Regions from separate parts of the Agrobacterium sp. 5Ca39 genome, predicted to be linked through region 2. Evidence: riboswitches for the same ligand, from Rfam matches in the RefSeq annotation. Region 2 holds a riboswitch; the other holds the start of a gene.

Region 1 (5,289 bases), on a different replicon from region 2:
AACCTTAAATACCGGGCGCTTATCCTGTCGCTCATCATCGCCGTTTCCACCTTTCCGCTGGTGACGCTGCTTGTGCCGCTGTTCGAAATCATGCGGGCGCTCAATCTGCTCAACAGCTGGACGGCGCTGATCCTGCCCTACACGGTGCTGTCGCTGCCGGTCTGCACCTTGATGCTGGTCTCCTTCTTCGAAAGTATTCCGCGCGATCTCGAAAACGCTGCCATGATCGATGGCTGCACCCGCATCGGCGCACTGTTCAAGGTCGTCGTGCCGCTTTGCGCGCCTGGTGTTTTCACCGCAGGCATCCTTGCCTTCGTGAATGCCTGGGACGAGTTCCTGCTGGCGCTTTCCTTCAATTCCAACCCTGCGCTACGCACACTGCCCGTTGGCATCCAGCTTTATCAGGGGGAGTTCGCTTTCCCCTGGCCGGTCATTTCGGCAGCGTTGGTGGTCGGTATCGTGCCGGTCGCGATCCTCATCGTCATCTTCCAGGAACGGGTTGTCTCTGGCCTCACCGCCGGTGGTCTCAAGGGCTAAAAGGTTAAGTCATGCATTTCGAAAAGACCCACGATGGATTTACGCTTGCGATCGGTAACCGCACCATCCTTTCCCATTCGCCCGACGAGCCGGCCCTATTCGCCGGTTTCGGCAAAGAGCGGATGGATATGTATCGCGGCAATTTCGATATCGAAGACTACGTCATCGAACGAACCGCCCTGCGCCACGCCGAGGTGAGCGGCGACAGCGTCACGCTTTCCTCCGCACCGGGACAGACCCCTCGCCTTCGCCTGACACTCGAAAGCAATGCCATCCTGCTGACAGCGCTGGACAAGACCATCAACCGTCTCTGGCTGCGCGTCTTTGCGGAAACGGACGAGCATGTCTGGGGCGGCGGCGAGCAGATGTCCTATTTCGACATGCGCGGCCGGCGCTTTCCGCTCTGGACCTCCGAGCCCGGCGTTGGCCGCGACAAGACCACCGAAATCACCTTCAAGTCTGACGTCAACGGCAAGGCAGGCGGTGATTATTACAACACCAACTATCCGCAGCCGACCTATCTCTCGTCGCGTAGATACGCGCTGCATGTGGAAACGAGCGCCTATTCGGTCTTCGATTTCCGCAATGGCGATTTCCACGAGATCGAAATCTGGGCCATCCCGGAGAAGATCGAATTTTTGGCCGGCGACAGTTTCACCGATATCGTCTCCGCGCTGTCCCTACGGTTTGGACGGCAGCCGCAAATGCCGGAATGGATATATAATGGCGCGATCATTGGATTAAAGGATGGCGTCAATTCGTTTGCGCGGCTGGAGAAAATCCGCGCAGCAGGAACGCAGGTGTCGGGCCTGTGGTGTGAGGACTGGGTGGGGCTTCGCCAGACATCCTTCGGCGCACGCCTGTTCTGGGACTGGCAGGCGAACGAAACCCGTTATCCGCATCTGCGCCAGAAGATCGCCGAGCTTGCCGATCAGGGTATCCGTTTTCTGGGGTACGTGAACCCCTATCTCTGCGTTGACGGCCCGCTTTTCCCGGTGGCCGAACAGGCCGGTTATTTCGCAACGGATGCGGAAGGGAAAACGGCGCTGGTGGATTTCGGCGAGTTCGATTGCGGCGTGGTCGATTTCACCAATCCGGCTGCCGCCGACTGGTTTGCCGAAGAAATCATCGGCAAGAACATGCTGGATTTCGGCCTTTCCGGGTGGATGGCTGATTTCGGCGAATATCTTCCGATCGATATAACGCTCTTCAACGGTGTCGACGCTAAGCTGATGCACAATGCATGGCCCACCCTGTGGGCCGAGGTCAATGCAAAAGCCGTCGAAAGCCGCGACAAGACCGGCGAAACGCTGTTCTTCATGCGCGCAGGCTTCACCGGAGTGCAGGCCCATTGCCCCCTCATCTGGGGCGGTGACCAGTCGGTCGACTTCTCCCGTCATGATGGGCTTGTCACCGTCATTTGCGGCGCGCTTTCATCCGGCCTCATGGGCAATGCCTATCACCATTCCGACATCGGCGGTTACACCAGCCTGTTCGGCAATGTCCGCACCGCGGAACTCATCATGCGCTGGACGGAGATGGCCGCCTTCACGCCTGTCATGCGCACCCATGAGGGCAACCGCCCGCGTGACAATCTGCAGATCGATCAGGATGAAGCGGTTCTCGCCCATTTCGCCCGCATGACGACAGTCTATGTCGCGCTTGCCCCCTATCTGAAATCGCTCTCCGCCGAAGCGGCCAGGACGGGGCTTCCGGTGCAACGCCCGCTTTTCCTGCATTACGAGAATGACCGGCAGACTTACGCCATTCAGGACAGCTATCTCTATGGCCCCGACATGCTGGTGGCCCCTGTCTGGAAAGCGGGAGAAGCGCAACGCACTCTCTATCTTCCGGGCGATGGCCAGTGGGTACATCTGTGGAGCGGCGTGCATCATCGCGGTGGAAACGAGGTTACCGTGGAAGCACCACTCGGCCGGCCCGCGGTTTTCTACCGCGCCGATAGTGGCAACGTCACCCTGTTTGAACAGCTCCGCACCATCTGAGCCGTTGACAGCCAGCTAAAAAAACGACAGTTTCCGACCCATTCCGAGGGGAGCACCAGACGGTGCTGAGATGGCGTTGAGCCGGACCCTTGAACCTGATCCGGATCATGCCGGCGTAGGAACGGAAACTGTCGCGCCTTTGAGGCGCTGCCCTTTCTCTTCTCCGCTTTGTCCTGATCTCCGCGATTGTCACGTGTGGAGACCGAATGATGATGCTGAAAGTTTTTGTCCGTCGCACCCGGTGCGTCTGCGTCTGAGGTTCGGCTCATGCGTGCCGCCCATGCGTTGAACGGTGTCGGTCTCCTGCTTGTTCTCTGGCAGGCAGGCACATGGCTGTTCTCCCCACCCCGTTATATCCTGCCGGCGCCGGCCGATGTCGCCGCGGCCTTCCTGCGCCACCCCGGTTTCCTGTTGGGGCAGGCCATGGTTACATTTCTCGAAATGGCCGTTGGACTGACGGCCGGCGTCCTGGTCGGTATTCTCGTGGCTTTCTCCATCGCGGCAATCCCCCGTCTCGGTCGCCTCGTCTGGCCGATGGTTCTGGTTTTGCAGGCCTTTCCGGTCTTCGTGCTGGCGCCCATCCTCGTCCTCTGGTTCGGCTTCGGCATGGCCTCGAAAGCGGTGATGACAGCGATCATCATCTTCTTTCCCGTCGCCTCCTCCTTCACCGATGGCCTCAACCGGACGGATCGCGCCATTCTCGATGCCGCCTCGCTGACGCAGGCAAGCCACTGGCAGGTTCTCACCCGGTTGCGCGTGCCACTGGCACTGCCTTCGCTTATCTCCGGGCTGCGGGTGGCCGCACCCCTCGCACCGCTGGGCGCTGTCATTGGCGAATGGGTTGGCGCATCGGCAGGGCTTGGATTCGTGATGATCCAGTCAAACGCCCGCATGCAGACCGACACGATGTTCGCCGCCATGGCGATACTCGCCATCATGGCGGTGCTGCTGCGACTGGCGGTGGATCGCGCCACCGCCCATCTGGCGCCCTGGGCCAGGGAAACAGAACACACCATTCCTTTCGGGTATTTACGGAGACTTTCAGCATCATGAAGCGAACTCTTCTTTCTTTCGTCGTCGCGGCGACAAGCATATTTGCCCCCGTTCAGTCACAGGCGGCCGACAGGCTTACGGTATTGCTGGAATGGTTCGTGAACCCCGACCATGCGCCGATGGTCATCGCGAAAGAGCGGGGCCTTTTTGCGGATGCGGGGCTCGAAGTTGAACTTGTTCCTCCGGCAGATCCTTCCGCCGTTCCGCGCCTCGTTTCGGCAAAACAGGCCGATATCGGCGTGCACTACCAGCCCAACCTCTATCTCGACCACGATGCCGGCCTGCCGCTCGTCCGTTTCGGCACACTGGTCGAAACGCCGCTAAACACCGTCACCGTGCTGGCTGACGGACCGATCAAAAGCCTGAAGGACCTGAAGGGCAGGAAAGTCGGTTTTTCCGTATCCGGCTTCGAGGATGCCATGTTGAAGCGCATGCTGGAAAAGGACGGTCTGACGAAAGACGATGTGGAACTCATCAACGTCAATTTCTCCCTGTCGCCATCGCTCATCGCCGGCAAGGTGGACGCCACGCTCGGCGGTTTCCGCAATTTCGAACTGACGCAGATGAAGCTCGAGGGCCACGAAGGCCGATCCTTCTTTCCCGAGGAACATGGTGTTCCGGCCTATGACGAGCTGATCTTCGTCACCCATCGCGATCTCGCAACAGACAGCCGCCTGCCGCGTTTCCTCTCCGCCGTGGAACAGGCCGCTATTTTCATCACCAATCACCCGCAGGAATCCTGGCAGCTTTTCATCAAGGCCTATCCCAATCTCGATGACGCACTGAATAAGCAGGCTTTCTTCGACACAGTGCCGCGTTTTGCCAAGCGCCCTGCCGCACTCGACCGCGCCCGCTATGCGCGTTTTGGCGCCTTCATGCAGGAAATGCAGCTCATCAAGCAGGCGCCGGCGGCGGACGAAGTCGCCGTGGAGCTACAGCAGCCATGACAATCCCTTTCCCCACGACCACGCAGGCCGCCGAAATCCTTGAAAAAGTCAGGCAAGCGCGTCCGCGCGTACATTGCCTTATGAATACCGTGGTGCAAAAATTCACCGCCGACGGGATTACCGGTGTCGGCGGCATTCCCTCCATGACCACGTCGCTGGAGGAAATCGAAAGCTTCGTTACCAAGGCGGATGCGCTGACCATCAATCTCGGCACGCTGGATGCGGAACGGCGCAAGGTTATCCTGCTGGCAGTGAAGATCGCCAACGCCTCAGGCAAGCCCTGGATCGTCGACCCCGTGCATTGTGACTATTCTCCATCCCGGCTGGCCTTCGCGCGTGAGCTCATCACTCTCTCTCCCGCGATCGTGCGTGGCAACCGTGCAGAAATGAGACTGATCGGCGAGGTGCCAGATGCAATCAGGATCGAAACCGGGCCGGTCGATCACCTGAGCGACGCGACGCGACGCGTCAGGATCGTAAACGGCCATCCCTGGATGGCTAAGGTAACGGGTACGGGCTGCCTCTCGGGGGGCGTCATCGCTGCTTTCATGGCCGTGGAACGGGATGCTTTGGCAGCGGCGGCGTCCGCCCTTGCCGTCACCGGCGTCTCCGCCGAACTGGCCGCGTCCTGTGCCAGAGGTCCCGGCACGTTCGAACCGGCATTCCTGGACGCGCTTTCGGCGATTACCGGCGAGGATATCATCAATCATGCGAGGATCGAGAATGAACAAGGTTGATTACCGCCTCAA
Region 2 (5,289 bases):
CATGGTCGGAGAAAGCAGAAAGCCGTGCCGGTGCGCGCCGTTGATGAAAATGGTCCGGCAGTCCTGCATGACCTTGGGGAGATTGTCGGGATAAGCAGGACGCACACCCGTGCCGGATTCGATGATCCGAGCTTCCGCAAAAGCCGGATGCACGGCATAGGCGGCATTCAGGAACTCCATCATCGAACGGACGGAAATGGCCCCGGCATCCTCCGTCTCGATCATCGTCGCGCCCACCATGAAGCGGCCAGACTCGCGCGGGACGATGTAAAGCGGAATGCGCGGATGCAACAGCCGGACGGGACGGGAGAGGGATAGCTCCGACGTAGCGAGGTAGAGCATCTCTCCACGCACGCCGCGTAGGTTGGAAATTTCTCCCACTGCCGCAGCTCCGGTGCAGTCCACCGCCCGGTCGAACAATCGTTCATCGACAGGGATGCCCATGTGGAACCGCACACCCATGATAGAAAGCCGCTCATGCAGCGATTTCAGCGCGAGACGCGGATCGAGATGCCCCTCGCCCGGGAAATAGAGCCCGGAGCGGAAGCGACCCGCAAGATCGGGCTCCAGAGCGGCGATCTCGCCCTCATCCACCCAGCGATAACCGCTGGTCCGCGATGCGAAACGCGTGAGCTCTGCCTTGTCGCGTGCTGGCGCGACGACCAGCGTGCCATTGCGAACCACAAGGCCGGGAGTTGCCTCGTCCCACCAGTCAAGCGCCACCTTGCCAAGCGTCAGGACCGCTTCCTCCGCATTTTCGCGCTCACACCAGGGAGCCAGCATGCCGCCGGCATAAAACGACGCTCCACGAGAAGGCTCGGCATTGCGCTCCGACACCTCGACAACAACGCCCCTCCGCGCCAGTTCGAAGGCCGCCGTCAAACCGGCGACCCCCGTTCCCTTGACAAGGACGTGCATTTTATTCGGCATTCGCAGGCGTCGGAAGCGGCATGTAAAGCTCACCGCCTTCCTTGAAGCGCGCGGCCATGGCCTCAAGCCCCTCCTTCTGCGCCTCGGCGCGGATATCGTGGGAAATCCGCATCGAGCAGAATTTCGGTCCGCACATGGAGCAGAAATGCGCAACCTTGTGCGCCTCCTTCGGCAGCGTCTCGTCATGGAAGGACCGAGCCGTATCGGGATCGAGCGACAGGTTAAACTGATCCTCCCAGCGGAACTCGAACCTTGCACGCGACAGCGCATCGTCCCGCACCTGTGCGGCCGGATGACCCTTGGCAAGATCGGCGGCGTGAGCGGCGATCTTGTAGGTAATGACACCCACCTTCACGTCATTACGATCCGGCAGACCGAGGTGTTCCTTCGGCGTAACGTAGCAGAGCATGGCGGTCCCGAACCAGCCGATCATTGCAGCACCAATGCCGGACGTGATGTGGTCGTAACCGGGCGCAATGTCCGTGGTCAGCGGCCCAAGCGTATAGAAGGGCGCTTCGCCGCAGGTCTTCAACTGCTTGTCCATATTCTCCTTGATCTTGTGCATCGGCACGTGGCCGGGGCCTTCGATCATCACCTGGCAATCCTTTGCCCAAGCGATCTGCGTCAACTCACCCAGCGTTTCTAACTCCGCAAACTGCGCCGCATCATTGGCGTCAGCGATCGAGCCGGGACGCAGGCCATCGCCCAGCGAGAAGGAGACATCGTAAGCACGGCAGATGTCGCAAATCTCGTCGAAATGCTCATAGAGGAAACTTTCCTTGTGGTGATGAAGACACCACTTGGCCATGATCGAGCCGCCGCGTGAGACGATGCCGGTGACGCGGTTGACGGTGAGCGGTATGTAATGCAGCCTGACGCCGGCATGGATGGTGAAATAATCCACACCCTGCTCCGCCTGCTCGATCAGCGTATCGCGGAACACTTCCCAATTGAGGTCTTCGGCAATGCCGTTCACCTTCTCCAGCGCCTGATAAAGCGGCACGGTTCCGATCGGAACCGGCGAATTACGGATGATCCATTCGCGGATATTGTGGATGTTGCGGCCGGTCGAAAGGTCCATGACCGTATCCGCACCCCAGCGGATGGCCCAGACCATCTTCTCAACCTCTTCCGCCATTGAGGAGGTGACGGCGGAATTGCCGATATTGGCATTGATCTTGACGAGAAAATTGCGGCCGATGATCATCGGCTCAAGTTCCGGATGGTTGATATTGGCTGGAATAATGGCGCGGCCCGACGCCACTTCCTGACGCACAAATTCCGCCGTGACGTAATCAGGAATATGCGCGCCGAAACTCTCACCGTCACGCGCGAGCTTCTCCTTCGCTGCCTCGCGCCCGAGATTTTCGCGAATGGCGATGAATTCCATTTCGGGCGTGATAATGCCCGCCCGCGCATAGGCAAGTTGCGTCACCGCCTTGCCCGCCGTCGCTTTCAGCGGCTGATGACGTACACCAAATTCAGGCGTCAGGCGTTCGCCTGTGGCAAAACCGTTATCCTCCGGCTTGACGTGCCGACCCTCGTAAGCCTCGACATCACCGCGCGCGACGATCCAGTCATGACGCAGACGCGGCAGACCCTTTTCGATCAGGACCGGATGGTTGGGGTCGGTATAGGGACCTGAGGAATCATAAACCGTGACCGGCGGCTCGCCCGCCGTCGGGTGCACTGCGATCTCGCGCATCGGTACGCGGATATGCGGATGCAAAACGCCCGGCTTATGGATTTTCGTGGAGGCGGCATGCGGGCCGGTTGTAACGACGAGCGGTATAGTCTTGGCAGCGATATTCATCTTGAGGCTCCAAAGTTTAACAGTGGAGACCCAGTTCGAGCCGGAATGATGGAAAATACCTGTGTGCCGAAACGCGGCGCCATGCGCCGCCCGACATCAGGTCTTTGCACCGTCCCTACGCCAGTATGAACTGGATCAGGTTCAACGGGTCACTGCGCATGAAAGCAGAATCTCAGCCCCTTGACGGGACACCCCTGGTGAATGGCCCCAGCAAAAAACACCCTCAGGCTTTTGTCAAGACCGGCGATCCATGCTTGGCAAAGGTGCGGGAATGGCGCATGCTGCCGTTAGTTGTAATTAACCTAACGGTTTAGGCGAATATTATCGTTTGCAACGTAACCATAAGCACAAACCATCCTGATGTGAAATTCATGGGAGATACGTCGGAATGAATGCGACTATACGTGAAATACTGGCAAAATTCGGCCAGCTTCCAACCCCCGTCGATACGATTGCAGATGAAGCCGATCTTTACGCGGCGGGCCTTTCTTCCTTTGCATCGGTGCAATTGATGCTCGGCATCGAAGAAGCATTCGATATCGAATTCCCGGACAATCTGCTGAACCGCAAGTCTTTCGCCAGCATCAAGGCCATTGAAGACACTGTTAAACTCATTCTCGATGGTAAAGAGGCAGCCTGATGAACGTCACCGTCGCGCCGCAGGATGAAACGCTGTCCGCGCGCGCGGGCCGTGTCGCGGCAATTGCCGCCAAATATGCGGACGAGGTGGATGTCACCGGCCGCTTTCCGCAGGAAGCCGTTGATGCATTGAGGCAGGAACGTCTGCTCGGCATACAGGTCCCTTCACTGCTGGGCGGCGAAGGCGCCTCCCTTCAGGAAATCGCCGATATCTGCGCCCGGCTTGGGCAGGCCTGTTCGGCAACGGCGATGATTTTCGCCATGCACCACATCAAACTGTCGAGCCTTGTGGAACATGGAGAGGCGAGCGCATGGCACGCCGACTTCATGCGCCGCGTCGCCGGCGAACAGCTTCTGCTCGGTTCCGCCACCACCGAAGGCGGCATCGGCGGAAATCTGCGTAACTCCATCTGCGCAATCGAAGTCGAAGGTGATAGCTGCCGGCTGGAGAAGGACGCCACGGTTATTTCTTATGGCAGCAACGCCGATGCGATCCTGATTACGTCGCGCGCCCACAAGGATGCCGCGCCCGCCGATCAGGTGATGACCGTCTTCCTGAAAAACCAGTATACGCTTGAGAAGACCCATGTTTGGGATACGCTCGGCATGCGTGGCACCTGTTCGGACGGCTTCCTGTTCCGCGGCGAAGCGCCGGCGGCGCAGATTTTCCCAAAGCCTTTCGCAGAAATCGCTGCACAATCCATGCTTGCAAGCTCGCATCTGCTGTGGAGCGCCGTCTGGTATGGTATCGCGTCGGATGCGGTGCTGCGCGCCCAATCTTTTGTCAGAGCTGCGGCCCGCAAGTCGCCCGGAACGGCTCCTCCCGGCGCGATCCGCCTTGCCGAGGTTTCCACCAAGCTGCAGGTGGTGAAATCCAACATCATAGCCGGTATCAAGGCCTACGAGGACACCAAGAGCGATCCGGAAAAATTGATGTCGATGGCCTTTGCCGTTGCCATGAACAATGTGAAAATCTGCTCTTCGGAAACCATTCTCGAGATCATCGACCACGCCATGCTGGTCTGCGGCATCATGGGCTACAAGAACGGCACGCCCTACAGCCTCGGCCGGCATCTGCGCGACGCGCATTCCGCCCGCCTGATGATTTCCAACGACCGCATTCTCGGCAATTCCGCCAATCTCCTGCTGGTTCACAGGCAGGACACCAGCCTCTTGGGATAAGACCATGGACATGCAAACATCGTTCCTCGATCGACTGTTCGAAGAAGGCCTGCTGATTGAAACGGGTGTGGACGGTCTTTATGGACGCAGCGGCCAGTTCGAGGACGTGATTGCCGCCTTCGAGCGGCTGATCGACCGCACCGGTGGCGCCGATGGCGCCGAAGCGATCCGTTTCCCGCCCGGCATCAACCGCGCCTATTTCGAAAAAAGCGGTTACATGAAGAGCTTCCCGCAGCTCGCCGGCACGGTCCATTCCTTTTGCGGCTGCGAACTGGACCATGTCAGCCTGCTGAAAACCATGGATGAGGGCGGCGACTGGACCAAGGATCAGAAAGCCACCGATATCGTACTGACGCCAGCGGCCTGCTACCCGCTTTATCCAACGATCGCCAAGCGCGGCGCGCTGCCTGCCGGCGGCGGTCTCTATGACATCCAGTCCTATTGCTTCCGCCACGAGCCCTCCAAGGATCCGGCCCGCCAGCAGCTTTTCCGCATGCGCGAATATGTCTGCATGGGCACCGAGGCCAACGTCACCGAATTCCGCCAGACCTGGATGGATCGCGGCGTTGAGATGATGAAAGCGGTCGGGCTCGATGTCACCATCGATATCGCCAACGATCCTTTCTTCGGCCGCGCGGGCAAGATGCTCGCCAACAACCAGCGCGACCAGAACCTGAAATTCGAACTGTTGATCCCGGTCACGTCAACGACCAGCCCGACAGCCT

Evidence for each region. Region 2 has a riboswitch for thiamine pyrophosphate ahead of thiC (phosphomethylpyrimidine synthase ThiC). Riboswitches for the same ligand answer to the same signal wherever they lie in the genome.
Region 1: linked by a shared signal. The riboswitch ahead of ACZ47E_RS17095 (ABC transporter permease) and the one ahead of thiC (phosphomethylpyrimidine synthase ThiC) in region 2 are both predicted to bind thiamine pyrophosphate.

The regions. Positions count from the first base shown of each region.
Region 1 covers NZ_AP026437.1:722,663-727,951, reverse strand. Annotated here, with positions in the region: gene ACZ47E_RS17105 (carbohydrate ABC transporter permease) at 1-537, shown strand, start outside; gene ACZ47E_RS17100 (alpha-glucosidase) at 549-2,540, shown strand; TPP riboswitch at 2,577-2,679, shown strand; gene ACZ47E_RS17095 (ABC transporter permease) at 2,808-3,593, shown strand; gene ACZ47E_RS17090 (ABC transporter substrate-binding protein) at 3,590-4,540, shown strand; gene ACZ47E_RS17085 (hydroxyethylthiazole kinase) at 4,537-5,277, shown strand; gene thiE (thiamine phosphate synthase) at 5,264-5,289, shown strand, end outside.
Region 2 covers NZ_AP026436.1:2,195,495-2,200,783, forward strand. Annotated here, with positions in the region: partial or broken gene thiO (glycine oxidase ThiO) at 1-918, opposite strand, end outside; gene thiC (phosphomethylpyrimidine synthase ThiC) at 920-2,743, opposite strand; TPP riboswitch at 2,838-2,949, opposite strand; gene ACZ47E_RS10930 (acyl carrier protein) at 3,132-3,383, shown strand; gene ACZ47E_RS10935 (acyl-CoA dehydrogenase family protein) at 3,383-4,564, shown strand; gene ACZ47E_RS10940 (amino acid--[acyl-carrier-protein] ligase) at 4,569-5,289, shown strand, end outside.